DNA from 2 places in the uncultured Succiniclasticum sp. genome. Region 2 is predicted to be linked to the other one. Evidence: riboswitches for the same ligand, from Rfam matches in the RefSeq annotation. Region 2 holds a riboswitch; the other holds the start of a gene.

What was found. A riboswitch is a leader RNA that binds a small molecule or an ion and turns the genes downstream of it on or off. The one in region 2 is predicted to bind glycine.
Region 1: linked by a shared signal. The riboswitch ahead of QZV31_RS10150 (sodium:alanine symporter family protein) and the one ahead of QZV31_RS10670 (sodium:alanine symporter family protein) in region 2 are both predicted to bind glycine.

The regions. Positions count from the first base shown of each region.
Region 1 is NZ_CADBFF010000021.1:35,198-42,254, reverse strand. It holds gene QZV31_RS10155 (methionyl aminopeptidase) at 124-984, shown strand; glycine riboswitch at 1,175-1,266, shown strand; gene QZV31_RS10150 (sodium:alanine symporter family protein) at 1,493-3,055, shown strand; gene pcrA (DNA helicase PcrA) at 3,327-5,747, shown strand; gene ligA (NAD-dependent DNA ligase LigA) at 5,769-7,057, shown strand, end outside.
Region 2 is NZ_CADBFF010000023.1:24,802-33,837, forward strand. It holds gene QZV31_RS10645 (DUF362 domain-containing protein) at 6-947, shown strand; gene QZV31_RS10650 (cyclophilin-like fold protein) at 1,063-1,623, shown strand; gene QZV31_RS10655 (flavodoxin family protein) at 1,724-2,266, shown strand; gene QZV31_RS10660 (alpha-glucosidase) at 2,290-4,035, shown strand; gene QZV31_RS10665 (EamA family transporter) at 4,098-4,973, shown strand; glycine riboswitch at 5,115-5,192, shown strand; glycine riboswitch at 5,193-5,316, shown strand; gene QZV31_RS10670 (sodium:alanine symporter family protein) at 5,407-6,819, shown strand; gene QZV31_RS10675 (flavodoxin family protein) at 7,095-7,643, opposite strand; gene QZV31_RS10680 (helix-turn-helix domain-containing protein) at 7,753-8,091, shown strand; gene QZV31_RS10685 (ester cyclase) at 8,172-8,594, shown strand; gene QZV31_RS10690 (AAA family ATPase) at 8,959-9,036, shown strand, end outside.

The DNA of each region.
Region 1 (7,057 bases), on a different contig from region 2:
TATTTTTGAAAAGAATGATATAATTATTTATTATTTATAATAGTGTGCTCTGTTAAATTTTGGGTTTTGCTGGTTTTCTAAAAATGACTGAAGAAAACAAACGTTAAAATTTTGGAGGTAGCAATGAGTGAAACAGTATGCTGGTGCGGCAGCGGCAAACCGTATGAAGATTGCCACAAAGAAATAGAAGACGAGATCCGGCTGCATCAGCTGGCAGGGGAGGAAGTACCCACACGCCAGATGATCAAAACGCCGGAACAGATTGCCGGGATCCGGGAAGCTTGCAAATTGAATACCGCCGTGCTGGATGAAGTGGCAAAATATATCAGAAAAGGAATAACGACGGAGGAGATTGACCGGATCGTGTATGATTTTACGGTGGCTCACGGGGGCATTCCGGCGCCGTTGAATTTTTGCGGCTTTCCTAAAAGCGTCTGCACGTCCATTAACGACGTGGTGTGTCACGGTATTCCTTCGGAAAAGGTGGTGCTGCGTTCCGGAGATATCGTGAATATTGATGCATCAACGATTTTGAACAATTATTACGGAGATGCTTCCCGTATGTTTGAAATCGGCCGTGTGGATAAAAGAGCTAAAGATCTGGTGGCCATAACCAAAGAATGCCTGAAACGGGGTCTGGCAGCGGTAAAGCCCTGGGGACACCTGGGGGATATCGGCGCGGCCGTTTCCCAGCTGGCCCATAAGCATGGGTACAGTGTGGTGGAAGAATTCGGCGGTCACGGGGTTGGCGTGGAATTCCATGAGGATCCGTTTGTGGCCCATGTGGGCAAAAAAGGAACCGGTATGCTGCTGGTCCCCGGTATGATTTTTACCATCGAGCCAATGATCAATACCGGAAGAAAAAATGTTTTCATTGATGAAGCGGATGACTGGACGGTGTACACGGAAGACGGCGGCCTTTCCGCCCAGTGGGAATACACGGTACTGGTGACGGAGACCGGCGCGGAAGTGTTATCCTGGTAATGTATACTTGTATACATGAAGAAAACCTATTGATTTTTTTGAGACAATTGTTTAAAATTGTCTCATATTAAGAAATATTAGAATAAAATAACGGGTGCATGATGTATGCGGAAAAATGACCGGGCGGCGCCGTCCGGTATGCCGAAGGAGTAACACTATCAGGCGTTCTGGTGAACACGAAACCGCATGCGGACACAACTCTGGAGATACCCATTCAGTTGGGAGCCGAAGGTGCAAGGGTGAAAATCCCAATCTCTCAGGCAAAAGGACAGGGTCGGTTAAGGTGGTAACTCCATCTTGTTGAAGCAAAAGCTTGATAGCATTGCCGGCCCTGGGAATTTCCCGGAGGCCGGTTATTTTATGAAGGGTCCAGATTACAAATGAGGGGTGTCCGGGATGAAAGGCTTTCATGAACGGGATGACGGCGGATAACAAAGGATATCTGCCCGTAAGGGTGTGCTGCGTAAAACGCTGTCGCAAAAAATGAAGGGAAAGGATTTGATCAATTATGGATTGGAAAGCGATTAATGACATTGTTGGAGCGATAGACAGCTTCGTGTGGGGTCCTGCCATGCTGGTCCTGTTGGTAGGTACCGGTATTTATCTGACCTTTAAATTAAATTTCCGCACCTGGCGGAACCTGCCCTATTCGATTAAGAGCGTAATCGGTAAAGACGCCCGTCAGAAAAAAGCCGGCGGTGAAGGCGACGTTTCTTCGTTTAACGCGTTGATGACGGCTCTTTCGGCGACCATCGGTACCGGTAACATCGTCGGCGTGGCCACGGCCATGTTTGCAGGCGGTCCCGGGGCACTGGTGTGGATGTGGCTCTCTGCAGCATTCGGCATCACTACAAAGTACGCGGAATGTATGCTGGCCAGCAAATACCGCGAAGTGAACGAAAAGGGCGAAATGAAGGGCGGCCCTATGTTCACCATGAAGAACGCTTTTAAAAACAAACAGCTGGGTGCGATTTTAGGTTTCCTGTTTGCGCTGTTTACGGTACTGGCTTCTTTCGGCATCGGTAACATGACGCAGGCTAATTCCATTTCCACGGCGTTGGAAAAGACGTTTGCGGTTCCGGTGGCAGCGACCGGTGCAGCCTTGGTGATCCTGTGCATGATTATTATCCTTGGCGGTATCCAGTCCATTTCCAAGGTCGCTGCAATTGTGGTTCCTGTAATGGCCGTATTCTATGTGGTATGCGGTCTGGCCGGTATTCTGGCCAATGCGAGTGAAATCCCCCACGGTCTGTATCTGATCTTCACCATGGCGTTTAATCCGCAGGCGGTTGGTGGCGGCGTACTGGGCGCAATTACCGTAAGCGTAATGAATGCAATGCGGTACGGCGTAGCCCGCGGTTGCTTCTCCAACGAAGCCGGTTTAGGTTCTGCGGCTATCGTAGCGGCTTCTGCCCATACGGACGACCCGGTTCGTCAGGGGTACATCAACTCCACCGGTACGTTCTTTGATACCATCGTCATCTGCTCCATCACCGGTCTGGTCATTGCATCTTCCGGCATGCTGGGTACTGTGGATGAAAAAGGCGTAGCTCTTTCCGGTCTGACCCTGACTATCGCGGCCTTTGAAAAATTTGTAGGTCCGGTAGGCAGATACATCGTATCCATCGGTATCGTCCTGTTTGCCTATTCCACCATTTTAGGCTGGGAGTATCAGGGCGAAAAGTGCTTTGAGTACCTGTTCGGCAGCGCAAAATTCAATGTAGTGTACCGTGTGATCTTCTGTCTCATCACCTACATCGGCGCTACCCAGGCACTGGAACTGGTTTGGAACCTGGCGGATATTTTCAACGCGCTGATGGCGATTCCGAACCTGATTTCCCTGCTGGTACTGGCAGATATAATCAAAGAGGAAACGGAACGGTATCAACCGATTCTGGAAGCTGAAAAAGCCGGCGTCGGCGTACAGCATGCTACGAAAGGCGAAGTAGAGGAACTGCGTGATATGACGCTTGCCATGGAAGAGAAGATTGAAAAGACACAGAAGAGAGTAGATAATCTGGAAAAGAAGATGAACAAAGTAGAAGCGACCGTTAATAAGATGAGGAAATAATTTTTCTAAAATTCCTTTGCATAAATGATAAAGAATGCCGGGAAGATTGAAACGGAAATATTCCCCGTTAAGAGAACAATAAAATAAAGTTTTGAGGCGCTGGCGACTGGTGTTGTCAGCGCCGTTTTGTTGGTTTCTTGCCCAAAAGAAACGTAATAAATCGACGGTTTCGTATTCTGTTTACGGTAAGTTTGTGGTAAAATAATGAAGCGGTTCACTGTAAAAAGAAATCATTTTACAAACGTTTGATTTTTACATAGATTTTGGAGGACTGATGGATACTCTTGCAAACCTGAATCCGCAGCAACAGGCTGCGGTGGAACATATTAACGGGCCTATGCTGATTCTGGCAGGGGCCGGCAGCGGAAAAACCAAAGTGCTGACCTGCCGCATTGCTCACCTGCTGGAACTGGGTGTGTCGCCCTATAAAATCCTGGCGATCACCTTTACCAACAAAGCGGCCAAAGAGATGCGTGACCGGGTAGACGCCATGGTAGGCCCGGCGGCGAAAGATGTCTGGCTGTACACCTTCCACGCTTTCTGCGCCCGGTTTCTGCGCCGGGAGATAGAAGTGCTGGGAACCCACAAAAGTAATTTCGCTATTTATGACGCGGCGGATCAGAAGAACTTATTGAAATCCATTCTGAAGGATATGAATCTGGATGAAAAACGGTTTCCGCCGGCAGCGTTGCAGAATGCGATTTCCAATGCCAAGAACCAGATGCAGAATGCATCGGCTTTTGCCAAACTGGCAGGCGACTTTTTTGAACAGAAGGCAGCAGAGGTTTACGAATTATACGAAAAACGGCTGCTGGCCAACAATGCCATGGACTTTGACGATCTTCTGATGCTGACGGTAAAAATTCTGGCGGAATGTCCTGAGGTGCGGGAAAAATATCAGCAGCGTTTCAGTTACATTATGATCGACGAGTATCAGGATACCAACCGGACCCAGTACCTGCTGACCCGCTATCTGGCGGGGGATGAGGGCAACCTGTGCGTAGTGGGCGATGCGGACCAGAGTATCTACGGCTGGCGCGGCGCAGATATCCGTAACATTTTGGATTTTGAAAAGGATTACCCCAAAGCGAAACTGCTGAAGCTGGAACAGAATTACCGTTCCACTACGGTCATACTGGATGCGGCCAATGCGGTGATTGAAAACAATACGGGACGCAAGCCGAAAAAGTTGTGGACCAAAAACGAAGCGGGTGCAGCCATCACCTATTACAATGCCATGGACGAGCGGGACGAAGCCCGATTCGTGGTGGAGCAGGCCCAGATGCTGATTCGCAGCGGGAAATTTTCTTACGGGGATATGGCGGTCCTGTACCGCACCAACACCCAGTCCCGTGTGTTTGAAGAGATGCTGATCAAAAGCGGCATCAGTTACAGTATGGTAGGCGGGGTGAAATTTTACGACCGGAAAGAAATCCGGGACGTGATGGCCTACCTGAAATTGTTGTACAATCCCTATGACGCGCTGAGTCTGCAGCGGATCATCAATGTGCCCAAACGGGGCATCGGGCAGACTACGATTAATAAATTGCAGGATTATGCCAATGCCCGGGGGATATCATTGTTTGAAGTCATCACTAACGCAGCGGCGGTGCCGGGCTTAAGTCCGCGTTTTATAGCCAGGCTGGAAGAAATGAGCAGCCTTATCTTTGACTTGATTGCAGAGGTGGACACGGTTCCGGTGGAGCAGCTGATTGATGATGTGATGCACAAGACGGGGTACCTGGAAGAACTGCAGGCAGAGCGTACGCCCCAGTCTGAGAGCCGGGCGGAGAATCTGCAGGAACTGATCAGCGTGGCACAGGATTTTCTGAAGGATGCAGGGGAAGAGAAAACACTGGCTCGTTTCCTGGAACATGTAGCGCTGGTTTCCGACATTGACGATGCACAATTAGATAATGACAAATTTACCTTGATGACGCTTCATTCTGCCAAAGGCCTGGAGTTCCCGGTGGTGTTTCTGGCCGGGATGGAAGAAGGACTGTTCCCCCATTCCCGCAGCCTCATGGACGATGAACAGATGGAAGAGGAACGGCGGCTGTGTTATGTGGGCATTACCCGTGCCAAGCAGATTCTGTACCTGACCGGAGCGAAGACCCGCACTATCTACGGGCGCACGAATTATTCCGTTCCCTCCCGGTTTTTGGAAGAAATCCCGGAAAAGCTGGTGCGTGAGTATCACCGGCCATCGCTGGTAAGTACGGGTTATCGCAATACGGACGGTTATAAAAACCGGGGTTACGGACAGGGCGGCTATTCGGACAGTGGTTTTGGCGGTCCCCGTCAGGGTGGGCGAAGCGGTTACAGGCAGTCTGGTTATAATAGCAATAGCTATTCCTATGATGATGAAGGCGGCTCCATCATTGGCGGAGGCCATGGCAAGCGTACAGTTCCCGACAGCAGGGTGAGTGCCTCCCTTAGTGAACGTTTTAAAGAAGAAAGCAAAAAGACAAGTGGTCTGTTCAGTAAAATCCATACGGATTTTGTGCCGGAAAAACCGGCGGATGCTGCAGCAGACTTTGCGATTGGTGACAGAGTCAGTCATAAGAAATGGGGCGAGGGAACCATCGTCAGCGTGAAAAACTCGCCGGACGGGCAGGAAGTGAAGGTTGCGTTCGTCGGCGCGGGCGTTCGAAGCCTGCTGACAAAATATGCTATGCTGAAAAAGCTGTAACAGACATCGAGAGGATTTTTTATGGAAGAAAAAGATACAGTACAGTATAAAGCAGCAGAATTGAAAGACGGAGAAACAAAAGAATCGTTGCTGCGGGAGGCGGATGGGCTGCGCATGCAGATTCGGCACCATGAATACCAGTACTATGTGCTGGACGCGCCGGAAATCAGTGACGCAGAATATGATGCGCTGACCAACCGGCTCCGTTCCATTGAAGCACTGTACCCGGACGAAGTACCGCCGGATTCTCCCACGCGGCGCCCCGGCGGATACGTAGCGCCGGGCTTCACCCAGGTAAAGCACATGGTGCCCATGCTGAGCCTTGGCAATGTGTATAACGCGGAGGAAATGGGGGATTTCGACCAACGGGTACGGAATGCCCTGCCAGCCGGAACCGAAGTCAGTTATGTGCTGGAACCGAAAATCGACGGGCTGGCCTGCAGCCTCATCTATGAAAACGGCTGGCTGGTACGGGCTGCGACCCGGGGTGACGGGGAAGTAGGCGAAAACGTAACGACAAATGTTCGTACCATAAAAAGTATTCCCCAGCGCCTGCGTGTCCCTGCCGGGGAAGAAGTGCCGGAATTGCTGGATGTACGGGGCGAGGTGTATATGTCCCGGGAAGCATTCCTGCGTCTGAATGAAGAACGGGTAGAAGCCGGGGAAGCGGAATTCGCCAATCCGCGGAATGCCGCGGCGGGCAGTCTGCGGCAGTTGGATCCTGCCGTTACGGCCAGGCGTTCCCTCAGCTTTTTTGCCTATTACCTGAAAGGGCCGGAGGAACCGGAAACCCAGGAAGAGTGTCTGCGTAATCTGGAGAAATACGGTTTTACCACACCGGAACACTGGTGCGTGGCACATACAAAAGAAGAAATATTACAGTTCATTGAAGAACATGACAAACGCCGCCGTGAACTGGCGTATGATACGGACGGCGCAGTGGCGAAGGTCAACGCGGTGTGGCAGCAGAAACTGCTGGGTGCTACGGGAAAAGATCCCCGCTGGGCCATAGCCTATAAATATCCGCCGGAGCAGGCCCGCACAAAATTAGAAGATATCGTGATCCAGGTGGGGCGCACGGGAGTGCTGACGCCGGCTGCGGTGCTGACTCCTGTGAAATTATCCGGCAGTACCGTAAGCCGCGCTACTCTCCACAATGAAGATTTTATTCTGGAGAAAGATATCCGAATCGGCGATACGGTCATCATCAACAAAGCGGCGGAAATCATCCCCGAGGTACTTTCCGTTGTAAAAGAACTGCGACCGGAATCTGCGGTGCCGTTTGTCATGCCCGGGGAGTGTCCAGAATG
Region 2 (9,036 bases):
CCGTCATGACAGAATTCAAACAGGCACCGGTTGTAGGAAGCAAACGTGTGGACGCAGGAGCGCCCGGAACGAAAGCAAAGGTTTATTTTACCCGTTCGATTGACGCGGAACATTTAATTAAGCTTTACAATTTAGTGAATGAAAATATTTACGGCAAAGTAGCTATCAAGCTGCACACCGGCGAAAAGCATGGTCCCAACATCTTGCCCCGGGATATGGTGCAGGCGTTCCAGGCTACGGTTCCCGACAGCGCTATCGTGGAAACGAACACGTTGTATCCGGGTGACCGCTACACCACGGAAGAGCATCGGGACACGCTGAAAGTAAATGGCTGGACCTTCTGCCCGGTGGATATTCTGGATGAAGAAGGAGATGTGGCCCTGCCGGTGCGCAATGGATTACGGTTGAAGGAAGTGCATATGGGCGGTCATCTCACCAACTACGATTCCCTGATCGTGCTGACTCATTTTAAAGGACATGCCATGGGCGGCTTTGGCGGTTCCATGAAAAATATCGCCATCGGCTGCGCTTCGGGCCAGGTCGGCAAACGGGAAGTGCATCTGGTAGTGGACGACATGCCGGCCAATTTTGAAGAATGGCCTATGAAAGAACAGTTTATGGAAACCATGGCGGATTCCGCTAAGGCGACCTGTGATTATTTCGGCAAACACATCGTGTTCCTGAATGTAATGCGCCGTATGTCGGTGGACTGCGACTGCGCCGGCGTGGCAGCGGAAGAACCTACCATTGCGGATATCGGCATCTGCGCTTCCACAGATATTCTGGCCATTGATCAGGCCTGCTGCGACATGGTCTTCACCAAACCGGAAGGCGACCAGAAGGACCTGGTGGAACGCATCACCAGCCGTCACGGTCTGCATCAGCTCACTGCCATGCAGAAACAGAAGATGGGCAACCCCCAATACGAACTGATTGAAGTAGAATGAATGGCGTTGCAAAGATTTGCCGGGCCGTATGTCCCAGGACGATCCGAAAGCGGTGAAGTCCGAAGTGGATAAATGGCTGAAGGAGATTGGCTACGGAAAATAAGGAAGTAAAAAAATGAAACACAGAAAAATCTGGCAGTTGCTGCTCACAATATTGTTGATGGGCGTGATGTTTGCAGGCTGCGCGTCTGCAGGCACAAAAACGGCGAACAACAATGGAAGCGCATCTGCACCGCAAAAAACGGAAGAAACGTCCGGGGCGGTGAAAAAAGAAGCTGCGGAAACGAAAGAGAATAGAGAAAAAGGAACTGCTATGCCTGCTACAAACATGAAAATTAAAGTGGTTGCAAACGGTAAAGAAATTGTATTTGCGCTGAACGATACTTCCGTGTCCCGGTCATTCTATGCGCAGCTGCCGTTAACTGTTGCTGTGGAGAATTACAGCAACAACGAAAAAATCTTCCAGCCTCCCAAAAAGCTGGACTGTAGCAAGGTGCAGGAAGGGGCGTGTCCTGTGGGGACGATTGCCTATTTCTCGCCCTGGAACAACGTGTGCCTGTATTACGGCGATATGTCACGCTACCCCGGCTTATATGTGATGGGCAAAGCGGTAAGCGGAACGGAACAGATTAGGAACATAAAGGGAAAAGTGAAAATAGAAGCAGTCGGGCAGTAACGGCATACCTCTTGACTTAGAGAAGGCTTTAACGAATATAATCAGAACATATCACGCATAGAATCAGAGTACAGAGATGAAAACAAACGGAGGAATCACTATGGCTAAAAAAGTATTGGTTATCAGCACAAGCATAAGAAGCAACAGCAACTCGGAAAAGCTGGCGGAAGCGTTTGCGGACGGTGCGAAAGCGGCGGGCAACGAAGTGGAACTGATCTCCCTGAAAAATAAAACGATTGCGTTTTGCAAAGGTTGCCTTGCCTGCCAGCAGACCGGTCATTGCGTAATCAAAGACGATGCGAATGCCATTACGGACAAAATGCTGGAGGCGGACGTGGTGGTTTGGGCGACGCCCATTTACTACTACGAGATGAGCGGACAGATGAAGACCATGATCGACCGTGCCAATTCCTTGTTCCCGAAAGATTACAAATTCCGGGACGTGTATCTTCTGACCGCCGCGGCGGAAGATGAGCCGGATGTGGATGAAGGCGCTGTCCACGGATTAAAAGGCTGGATCGCCTGCTTTGAAAAAGCGCGCTTTGCAGGCAAAGTCTGCGCATGCGGCGTAGGCGCTCCCGGCGAAATCAAAGGGAACGCAAAGTTGGCGGAAGCCTATGAAATGGGCAAAGGGATTGCGTGAGAATAACACCAGGGGTTCATCATATGTTATCAGCAAAAAAAATAGTGTCCGTAGTGGCCGGCCTGCTGCTTTGCCTGGCGGTTTCCACCGCGTGGGCAGAAGCGTCCGGCGCCCCGTTGAAATGGTGGCAGAAGACTACGGTGTACCAGATTTATCCGAAAAGTTTTGCGGATACTTTCGGAAACGGAATCGGTGATTTACGCGGCATTACGGGGAACCTGGATCACATCCGGGATCTTTCCTGTGGCGCTATATGGCTCACGCCGGTGTATCCGTCGCCTATGGTAGACAACGGGTATGACATTTCGGACTACAAGGGCATCGACCCATCCTACGGGACCATGGAGGATTTCGATACCCTTGTAAAAGAAGCGGGAAAACGCAACATCCGTATTGTTATGGACCTCGTCTTTAACCACAGTTCCGACCAGCACAGCTGGTTTAAGGAATCCAGGAAAAACCGCGTGAATCCGAAGGCGGACTGGTATATCTGGCGGGACACCAAACCGGATGGCAGCGCGCCTACAAACTGGCGCAGCATTTTCGGCGGCTCGGCCTGGACCTGGTGTGAAGAACGACAGCAGTATTATCTGCATACTTTTGCACCGCAGCAGCCGGACCTTAACTGGGAAAACCCGGAAGTGAGAAAAGCCCTTTACGACGCGGCCCGCTTCTGGCTGGACAAAGGCGTGGGCGGGTTCCGTATTGACGCGATCACCTACATAAAGAAACCGGAATTCCGGGACGGCGCGCCGGACGGGGAGGACGGTCTGTCCGCGATTCATACAATGACGGCCAATACGCCGGGCATTCTGGATTTTCTCCATGAGTTCAAGCGGGAAGTGTTTGCAGGCCGGGATATTTTTACCGTAGGCGAAGCGAACGGCGTCGCGCCGGAAGATTTACCCAAATGGGTAGGCGCGCAGGGCGTGTTTGACATGGTGTTTGAATTCAGCCACGTAAACCTTCATCTCAAAAACGGGGAACTCTGGTGCCGTCCTACCGAGTGGAAACTTACGGAACTGAAAAGTGCCCTGACTGCCAGCCAGAAAATGACGGCGGCAAACGGCTGGTGCCCGGTTTTTTTTGAAAATCATGACCAGCCCCGCTGTGTGGACCACTTTTTCCCGAAAGGAGCGGACCCGAAAAAGGCGGCAAAAGTCATGGCAACGGTCCTGCTGACGTTACGGGGCACTCCCTTTATTTATGAAGGACAGGAGCTTGGCTATACCAATGTGGCCTGGCCGTCCATTGACCACTACAACGACATTTCTTCCCACGGCCAGCATCGTACAGCTCTGGAAGAAGGATTTACTCCGGAAGAGGCCCTGGCGTTTGTACACTTTTTCAGCCGGGATAATGCCCGCACTCCCATGCAGTGGAACACCGGCGAGAATGCTGGATTCACTACGGGCAAGCCGTGGCTGCCGATTCACAGTAATTACCTTACGGTGAATGCATTGACGGAAGCCAATGACCCCGATTCCGTTTTGTCCTGGTACCGGAAACTGGGCAAGTTCCGCAGTTCACACAGGGAACTGACGGCAGGCACTTATGAGGAACTGCTTCCGGAAAACGAGCAGATTTTTTCCTTTGCCCGTACGCTGGGGAACCGGCGGCTTGTTACAGTAGCGAATTTTTCCCTCAGGGAAGCGGCGCTGCCCCGGAACTTCGCAGACAACATGACACGGGTCATAAGCAGCGAGCCGGGCGGGGATGACGGAAGCCTTCGCCCGCTGGAAGCGCGTATCTACCGTGAAAAGCGGTAATGGGTAGTTAAGATAGTTTGCCTGCCAAACTAAATCTATAATCGTAATGGACGACAATGACAATGGGCACTCTTATGGTGATGTTGAGCGCTGCGATGTGGGGGCTCAGCGGGGTGTGCGGACAGTTTCTGTTTGAAAATTATCATCCGTACCCGGTCTGGCTGATTGCAGTGCGGGAGGTGGCAGCGGGGATATTATTCCTGCTGTTCATGCGTATAAAAGGAGAACCGCTTTTAGCTTTATGGCGGAGCGGGCGCAAAAATATTACAGAAATGCTTTGGTTCACCCTGGGGCTTTTGGGCGCGCAGTTTATGTATTATTACACGATCAGCGTTTCCAACGCGCCCACCTCGACCATCCTGCAGTATCAGGCGCCGATATTTATTATTTTGTGGCAGGCTTTTGTCCGGAGGCGCATGCCGGAAGGGCGGGAAATGCTGGGCGTCGTGCTGGCCCTGACCGGCGTGTTCCTCATCAGCACCCATGGCGATCCGTCCCATCTGGTCATTTCACCCGTGGCGCTGGTATCAGGAGAACTGTCCGCCATTGCGCTTTGCATTTATATGATTGCGCCGGAAAACATCCTGAAACAGTTTCCGACCATGCTGATTATGGGCTGGGGGCAACTAATCTCTTCGTTGTTTCTCTTGCCGTTCTGTAGTCTCACTGATTCCGGTGTAAGCGCCTGGACGCCTGCGTCCGCGGGCGCGGTAGCGTTTATTATTCTGGGGGGAACGATCATTCCCTTTACCCTGTTTCTGGCAGGGGTGAAACTTATCGGGCCGACGAAAGCGTCGCTTATCAGCTGTTTTGAACCCCTCGCCACAATCCTCTTTACCGTTTTCTTTTTGGGAACCGTGTTGCTTCCCGTTGATTACGCAGGGATGGCACTCATTATGATTACGGTGTTCATGTTAAGCATGAAGAAGAATACGTGAAAACTGTAAAACCTGTAATTAAAAATGCCCTCACTCTGATGTGTTTCAGGGTGAGGGCATTTACTATTCTTTTCTATTTCCACTTGCATTTTCTGAAAAAACGTATATAATAAGTGCTGTCGTACAACTGAACAAAGGTGGATGAATCTTGTGGGAGAACGGCGCAAGCCTGCCGAAGGAGCTAAACTCTCAGGCGCTGTAAAAAGCGGAACCATAAGGGGACACGACTCTGGAGAGTCCCGGTACGGATGCGGCTTCGCCGTTTTTCCGGTACGGGCGCCGAAGGTGCACGGAAGCTTACGCGGCTTTCTTATCTCTCAGGCAAAAGGACAGAGAAAGATTTCAGGATGTTTCCTGTTATTTTGATTTGCAAACTTATCTCCGGAGCAGTTGGAGGTAAGTTTTTTATTTTTGTACCCTTGGAGGAGAAACTATGGATCTGGAGTTGTTGAACGAAATTGACGGTTTTGTCTGGGGACCGCCGCTGCTTGTGCTGCTGGTGGGGACCGGTGTTTTTCTGAGCCTGCGTCTGGGATTTTTGCAGGTTGCGCGTCTGCCCAAAGCGTTAGGGCTTATTTTTAAAGCAAAGAGCCAGGGCGAAGGGGACACCTCGTCGTTCCGGGCGTTGTGCACGGCCCTTGCCGCTACCATCGGCACTGGTAACATTGTCGGCGTGGCTACGGCTGTGAAAGCCGGCGGACCCGGTGCGCTGTTCTGGATGTGGGTGGCTGCGTTTTTCGGCATGGCGACCAAATATGCGGAAGGATTGCTGGCTGTGAAATACCGCGGCGTAGACGAACACGGCGAAATTGCCGGCGGCCCCATGTTTTATATTGAAAACGGCATGGGCAGGCAGTGGAAACCGCTGGCTGTGTTTTTCGCGGCAGCGGGCGTGCTGGTTGCCTATTTCGGCATCGGCACCTTTGCCCAGGTGAATTCCATTGTGGATATTACAAAACTTTCTATCGGGCTCGATCCCATGTATACAGCCGTGATTCTCACGCTGGCGGTTGCCGCGGTAACCATCGGCGGGCTGCAGTCCATCGCCTCCGTTGCCAGCAAAATCGTTCCGGCAATGGCTGTGATTTATTTTGTCGCGACGGTCGGCTTTCTGCTCATGTTCATTGACAAAGTGCCCGGCGCGGTGATGGAAGTGCTGCGCAGCGCGTTTACGCCGACGGCGGCGGCCGGAGGCTTTGCCGGGGCGAGCGTCATGCTGGCCATGCGTTCCGGAGTGGCCCGCGGCGTATTTTCCAACGAGTCCGGCCTGGGCTCTGCGCCTATTGTGGCTGCTGCGGCTAAGACAAAATGGCCGGCGGAGCAGGGGCTGGTTTCCATGACCGGCACGTTCATCGATACTATTATCATCTGTACCCTTACCGGCCTCACCTTGGTGGTATCCGGGCTGTGGAAGGGCGACCTGAACGGGGCGGCGCTGACCCAGGCGGCCTTCATGCAGGGCTATCCGGAAGCAGGGAAAATCGTGCTGATGGTGGGCCTGGTGCTGTTTGCCTTCACCACCATTTTGGGCTGGAATTATTACGGGGAACGCTGCATCGTGTATCTGGCCGGCGTGAAGGCCATTCTTCCGTACCGCATCATTTTTATTGTACTGGTAGCCGTGGGCGCTTTCCTGAAGTTAGAGGCAATCTGGGTGCTGGCGGATATTGTCAACGGCCTCATGGCGATTCCGAACCTGATTGCCCTGCTGGCGCTCAGCGGTGTGGTGGCTGCAGAGACGAAACTGTATTTCAAACATGTTGAAATAGGGGATGTTGACGAAGTGAACGGGCTTCTGCCGGACGGACCGGAAGAAGTGATTGAACAGAAACTGGAAGGCAGATGAGAGTGTCATAGGTAAAAATAAAAAGCCCGCACGGTCCAGATGCGGGCTTTTTTCCTGCCTTTATATAATAATCCTGATTTTAACGCGTCAGCGCAGTGGCAGCTTTCCCGAACAAAGCAATAAAATGAACGAAAGATATACTATCTGAAGACAGACAAATAAAACTGTCTATATTTATTAACAGAAAGCAGGATGGAAAACCGCACCATGACTGGCTTCGCAAAAAAAGTCCGGTCACTAAAGTGACCGGAAAGAGGGTTTTGATTATACTCTTTTTACTTAATTGATTTTCCAAGATTATATGCTTCGACAAGTTCCGGTTTCCCGTTCGTGTCCCCGGGCTGCGCTACATAGCCGCATAATACTTTTCCGATGCTTTTCCAGCCGATGTGGCGTTCCAGATGGTCATACCAGAATTCGCTTTCCTGGAATTCGTCGCCTTCTGCCGCCATGATCAGCGCGGTTAATTTTTTGGGATTTTCATAGTTCGGATCGGCTTCTGCAATGGCAAACAGCCGGTCAAACGTGTTTTTCAAAAATCCGGAAATGAACCAGTAATAAAGCGGGGACGCAAGCACGACAATGTCCGCTTCCTTGTAAAGAGGATAGATTTTTTCCATGTCGTCGCGCTGTACACAGGGATGCGCCGCGTCTTTTCCACCGTTCCAGCAGCCGAGGCATCCGTTGATTTTCATATGCGCCGGGAAAAATTCCGTCACGATATGGCCGGCTTCTTCCGCACCCCGTTTAAAAGCGGCGGTCAGCGAAGCGGTATTGCCGTTTTTCCGGGGACTGCCATTTAAGATTACGATTTTTTTTGGCATTTCAATCAGCTCCTTTGTGTATTGCTTTTTCCTGTCCGGTATGATACCATGAAACCAGAAATGTAACAAGTACCTACTTCTAAGTTAGGTACTTACCGGGAGGTAAGAAATGGAAGGAAAACGGATTGAAGATGCTGACTTCAACGAAACCGGATACAGCTACACCCTTTCCCTGATTTCAGGTAAGTATAAACCGGTCATCCTGTACTGCCTGATGGAGTATGAACCGGTCCGGTTTAACGAAATGCAGCGCTATCTGCAAAAGGTGGCGGATAAGACCCTCAGCCAGAACCTGAAAGAACTGGAAGCCGATGACCTGATCATGCGTAAAGTGTATCCACAGATTCCTCCTAAGGTTGAGTATTCGCTGACCGAGCGGGGGCATTCTCTTGTCAAAGTGCTGGATAAACTTTGTGATTGGGGAAATGAAAACCGGAAGTGGAAATGAAAGACCTGTTTTTAAGATAACGATGTTTGCACATACAAGTCGTGGTAAATTTAACCCGTCTGCAAGAATAAGGAGGACACATGAACAGGGCAGAAAGCAATGAAACAATCATGAAACAGTTTGAGATTATGATTAACACAGCGGATGAAGCGTTATCCCAGAGACTGATATCCGAAAAGGCTTCGTTTTTTACACCGGCAAGCCCGGTTCCGCTATATGGAGGCAAAGGCTATTTATCTGTTGTGCATTGGATGCGCCAGGGGTTTTCTGATGTGCAGTGGAAATTAGAGGAAATGGTCGCCGCCGAGGATAAAGTTGCGGTTCGTTGGACTTTGACGGGAACACATGACGGTGACTTTTTAGGCATAAAAGCTACCGGAAAGAAGATTTCTGTCTGTGTCATGAACTTTTATTATTTTGACGAAGACGGGAAAATTATAAACGACATTGCGGCGGAAGGTATGATTGGAATCCTGCGCGGTATAGGGGCTTTAACACTATGAAAGCAAAAGCAAAAGTTAAATCCTTGACTTAGGGTATCACAGGAATCCGGATTTTGAAGTACAGGAACTGTTATCGTTAGCCGAGGATATGAACAAAAGGACTGATTTGTTTTAAATACTGAAAATCAATACAACAGATTATTCTGTAACTCCAGATTAACTTTCACAGCCGTGGATTTTTCCACGGCTGTTTTGATAAAAACAACGATAAACGGTTAGCGATTTTTATCTCGAAACGCAGGCAGTGTTGTCAAAATTTCCATCCGATATAAGCGTGGATACGAACATTATTCGGTCGAATTTTGCAAAACAGTCTTGTTTATTCGGTTGAAAAATGTTATTATATCTGTGGAGGGAGCTGCACATGGAAAGAACAGCATCTGAGCAGTTTAAGGCATGGAAAAACAAAAAAATCAGGAAACCCCTGCTGGTTACCGGTGTA